2 regions of the Desulfatiglans anilini DSM 4660 genome follow, and region 1 is predicted to be linked to the other one. Evidence: riboswitches for the same ligand, from Rfam matches in the RefSeq annotation. Region 1 holds a riboswitch; the other holds the start of a gene.

Region 1 (2,198 bases):
GGATCTTCACTGCTGCAAACAGTGTAAATTTTATGACACCCATGCGTACAACGAATGCCGAGAGGTCTCGGCTGAACGGGTCGTGGACAAGGAGCGCGCAAATTTTTGCGAGTATTTTCTCCCCCGCGGCTCAAACCGGGAGTCTGTCAACCCCGTCACCGAGGCGCGCCGGGCCCTTGAGGCGCTGTTCAAAAAATAAGGGCGGTGGGCCCAGCTGCATCATGCAGCTAATAACCCTCCCAGGACCTTGCGCCGCGGTCGTAGGGATAACGGGGCCACAGTTTGTAATCCGCCGGCGGCGCCATCGCCCAGAGGTAGACATCTTCGGACTCGATCACGAGGCAGCCTGAGGCGCAGTAACTGCCGTCATTTTTCTCTAGCCCGATGATTTTCCCGACCGCCGTTATCTCCTGATCCGGCCTGCTCAGAGGTCCCAGGGGCTTCCCGTGGTAGGAGACCAGGAACACACCGCCTGAATCCGTTTTGCAGTGGGGGCGGCCTTCATGATTCAGGGGACATTGCTGCACGGTGATAAGGGTTCGAGCGGCTTCCGGCTGGATAGAAAGGACCTTCCCGCCCAAAAGAACGGTCTTTCCCTTATGGGCATCCGCTTCGGAAACCAGCGTCTCGAAGGGCACATCCACCTCGGACGAATGACGGAGCTGCGGTGAGATAGGCGAACACGCTCCGAGCAGAAAGAGCGCCGCAACCAAAATCCACGTCGTTCCTGTCTTCTTTTTCATGGAAACTCCTCCATAAGGTCGATACGTACGGCCAAAAAAGCCCCCATTCAGCACCACACCACTTTTTAGAATGATACGTTTTATCAGCCGCTTTTTCAATCTTTCCCACATCGCCTTTGCTTGCCCGGAGACGGCGCCGGCTGCCTTTCGCTTCTATCTGCTTGACCTTCCAATCATCTTCTGATAGGAAGATTCGCACGTTCAGGTGCCCGCAAGGGCTTAAAAGGGAACTCCCTTGAAAACGGGGACGGACCCGCCGCTGTGACTCCGCTCCTTTTCCCCGCTCCCGCAGGAGAAGGAAACCTCCCGGCCTAGAGAAGCCACTGTCCGACGCCCTCGGATGGGAAGGCCGCCGAGAGGGCGGAGGAGTCAGAAGACCTGCCTGAACAGGGATACAAGACCTTCGTGGTACGGGGTCGCATCCCGGATCCCGTGGATAAAAAAGGGTCATCCCCGGATCGCAAAGCGGTCCGGGGATTTTTTTCTCCGGACGCCGACTCATTTTCTACAGCGAAAGGAGAATAGGATGAAACCCTGGATCAAGACATTTTACTGCAGTATGGCCGTCTTCGCTTTGGCGGCAGCCGGCAACCGCGCGCCGGCCGCCGCCGAGGATGCGGTCCGGATGGAAACCGTCGTCGTCACCGGAACGCGCACCGAGCAGGCCGTTCAGGAGGTCCCGGCCCATGTGACCGTCATCGACGAAGAAACGATCGAGAACGCCAACGCGGAAAACGTGCCGGATCTGCTCCGCTCGGAGGCGGCGGTTGTGGTAAGAGACCTCTACGGTAACGGAAAAACCGCCCAGGTCGACCTGCGGGGATTCGGCGAGACGGGGCCTTACAACACGCTCGTCTTGGTGGACGGCCGCCGTGTAAACGAGATCGATCTGAGCGGCGTCGACTGGACGCAAATCCCTCTCGACCAGATCGAACGGATCGAGATCGTCCGCGGGGCCGGAAGCGTCCTTTACGGAGACAACGCCTCGGGCGGCGTCATCAACATCATCACCAGGACTCCGGACAAGGGATTCAACGCCGCAGTGGGCGGCAGCGGCGGGAGCTACGGGCGCGCGAAAGGCTGGGCGCGTGCAGGCGGCGGCACGGAACGGCTGGCGACCCTTCTTTCCGCCAGCTATGAGTCGATGAACGGATACCGTGAAAACGGCTACCTGCGCACCCGGGACGTCGGGGCCAAGGTGGCCTATGACGCCACGGACTCCCTGAGCTTCAACCTGAGCGGAGCCTATCACTCGGACGACTATGGTCTGCCGGGGCCGCTGACCGAGGAGGCTTATGCCCTCGACCGCCGTCAGGCGAACGCCCCGGATGACGGCGCCAAGAACACGGACCAGTACCTCAAGCTGGACACACGGATCGATTTCGGCGCACTGGGGTATCTCGCCGCCGATTTAGGCTACCGGTACCGCGACACCGACGAGGCATTCGTCAGCTA
Region 2 (2,198 bases), on a different contig from region 1:
CATGGACGAGACCAGGATGACGTCGGGCCGCTGGCGGATGACCTCTTCGAGGCTGATCCTGGGGTAGGCGAAGGGCTCTTCGCTGAAGGGATTCGAGCCGCCCGCCAGGGTGATGAGGTCGTTCAGGAAAGTGTCCCGGTTGACCGTCATGATGGGGCGCAGATTGATCTGCACAAAGACCTTCGGGCGGGGCAGGCCGCGGACCTTCTCCGCCACATCTTCGGCGCGGACCTTCAGGGCCTCCGCGGCGGCGGCCCCGTCCCGGGTGGCTCCGCAGACCTGCCCGAGGAGCGCGATGGTGTCCAGGGCCTCGAATAGGTTCCTGGGGTTGGTGGTGAAGACCTGGATGCCTGCGGCCTCGAGGGTCTCGATAACGCTCCGGCTGTTCCCGTCCACCGTGGCGATGACGAGGTCCGGGGCGAGGCTGATGATCCGCTCGATGTTCAGGTTCACATAGCTCCCGACCTTGGGTTTGCCGAGGGCAGCCGGCGGGTAGGTGCTGTACTGGGTGACGCCGGCCACCCGTTCGCCCAGACCGAGGAAGTACAGGATCTCCGTGATGCTTGGGGCGAGGGAGACGATCCGCCGGGGCGGTCCATCCAGGGTGACGGTTCTGCCCAGCGCGTCGCGGAACGCGCCAGCGGACGCGGGCCTTGCCATGAAGGCGACCAGGATGAACAAACCGATGAACAGGCTGCGGCTCGATAGCATCTTATGCCAAAAAAAATCCCCGAATCACGTTTCGATCCGGGGATAGCCCTGTTTTTATCCGAGAGATCCAGAGGCAGCCGTCTTTCCGTCGCGGCTTACGCCTCGTGTTCAGGCAGGTCTTCTGACTTCCCCGTCCTTCCAGCGACCTTCCCATTCCGGTTGAGGCGGAACAGTGGTCCATGCATGCTGAAAGGTTTCCCTGCGTTGCAGCGGAGCGGAGTTACAGCGGCGGGCCCATCCCCGATTCGCACGGGGTTCCCTATTAAGCCTCGTAAGGCGCCTGAACATGCTTGAGTGGGTTTCCCGCTCCTAACAAGGATCAGGAACCCGGTCTCGCTTCAAGACCAGAAAGACCGGCGCCGATCTATCCCGGGGAAGAGGGCGGGCACCCGGCTGGACTTCACAGCAGACCTTCCGACTACCGGGTAGTGTGCCACACGACACCGGTGCATCAGCGCGATTTCCAGGTTGAAGCGAGTCTGGCGATTATTTTGAGTAAATAGTGTAAGACGAAGGCGGGGATTCTGTCAAGCGGCAAAACGACCGAGAGGCAGAGAGGGCAATGGGGAGCAGCATGCCCCGGGAAAACCGCTATCCGATTGCACCGATGCGTAAAAGGGTGAAGGCAAGGCCCCATGGAAGGGCGGGCCTTGCCTTCACGCCTGTCTTGCTGCTGCCGGTCAAAAACGATTGCTATTGGAGGAAAAAGCCGAGGAACGGTTCGCCGGCAGCCCGATGACGCTGCATCTGGGTTTCAAGCTGGTTGAGAAAAACCCGGAGGTCGAGGGGTGAACAATCCGCCACGTCACCCATGAACTGCATGACCTCATCCGTGTTTTCGATCGTACCGAAGCCCCCCTGCACGACGCTTTGAACGGCCGCGCGGTTGGCCTTGACGAGCTGCCGGGCCTGGATCAGCAGCCTCGGGTGGGTCAAAAGCACCCGCAGGAGGTTGTCCGCCTGGTTGTAGATCATGCCTGAGCAGAACTGGCCGAAGGCGGTCTCTTCCATCACCTTGTCGCGGTAGGCGCGGAAGAGGGCGAGATCCCCGGGCACAGGGAGCATGGTCCGGTAGGCGGCGTACCAGTCGACGCTGGGGCCGTAGGCGCTGCCGTACTGGTAAGTCCAGTATCCGAACTGCACGTCACCGGCCAACTGGCTGTAGCCGATATTGAAATACCCGCCAAGGCCTCCCCAGGAAGACCCCCAGCTGTTCTTGCAGATAAAGGAATTGTTCGAGTCGTTCCATCCGACGACGAGGACGAAGTGGTTGCCTTCGTAAGTTCCGCTTGTCTTGGTGTAAACCCCGGTGCTGTAACTGTAAAAATCGCTGTAGACCTTGTACCACACGACCACGGGGCCGTTGTTATAGATGGCGTTCTTGATCTCGGTGGAGGTGGCGACTTCACCGCTGTTTGCATAACTCCAACTGGTGAAGTAATAGGTTTCATCCTGCCAGTTGGTGCAGGCATTCGAGCAGGGTCCTT

What was found. A riboswitch is a leader RNA that binds a small molecule or an ion and turns the genes downstream of it on or off. The one in region 1 is predicted to bind cobalamin.
Region 2: another riboswitch for cobalamin. It lies ahead of H567_RS26610 (cobalamin-binding protein); the one in region 1 lies ahead of H567_RS0117665 (TonB-dependent receptor).

The regions. Positions count from the first base shown of each region.
Region 1 covers NZ_AULM01000036.1:28,618-30,815, forward strand. Annotated here, with positions in the region: gene H567_RS0117650 (hypothetical protein) at 1-199, shown strand, start outside; gene H567_RS0117655 (Slp family lipoprotein) at 228-743, opposite strand; cobalamin riboswitch at 930-1,143, shown strand; gene H567_RS0117665 (TonB-dependent receptor) at 1,270-2,198, shown strand, end outside.
Region 2 covers NZ_KE383814.1:26,807-29,004, forward strand. Annotated here, with positions in the region: gene H567_RS26610 (cobalamin-binding protein) at 1-711, opposite strand, end outside; cobalamin riboswitch at 806-1,010, opposite strand; gene H567_RS0121445 (C1 family peptidase) at 1,405-2,198, opposite strand, start outside.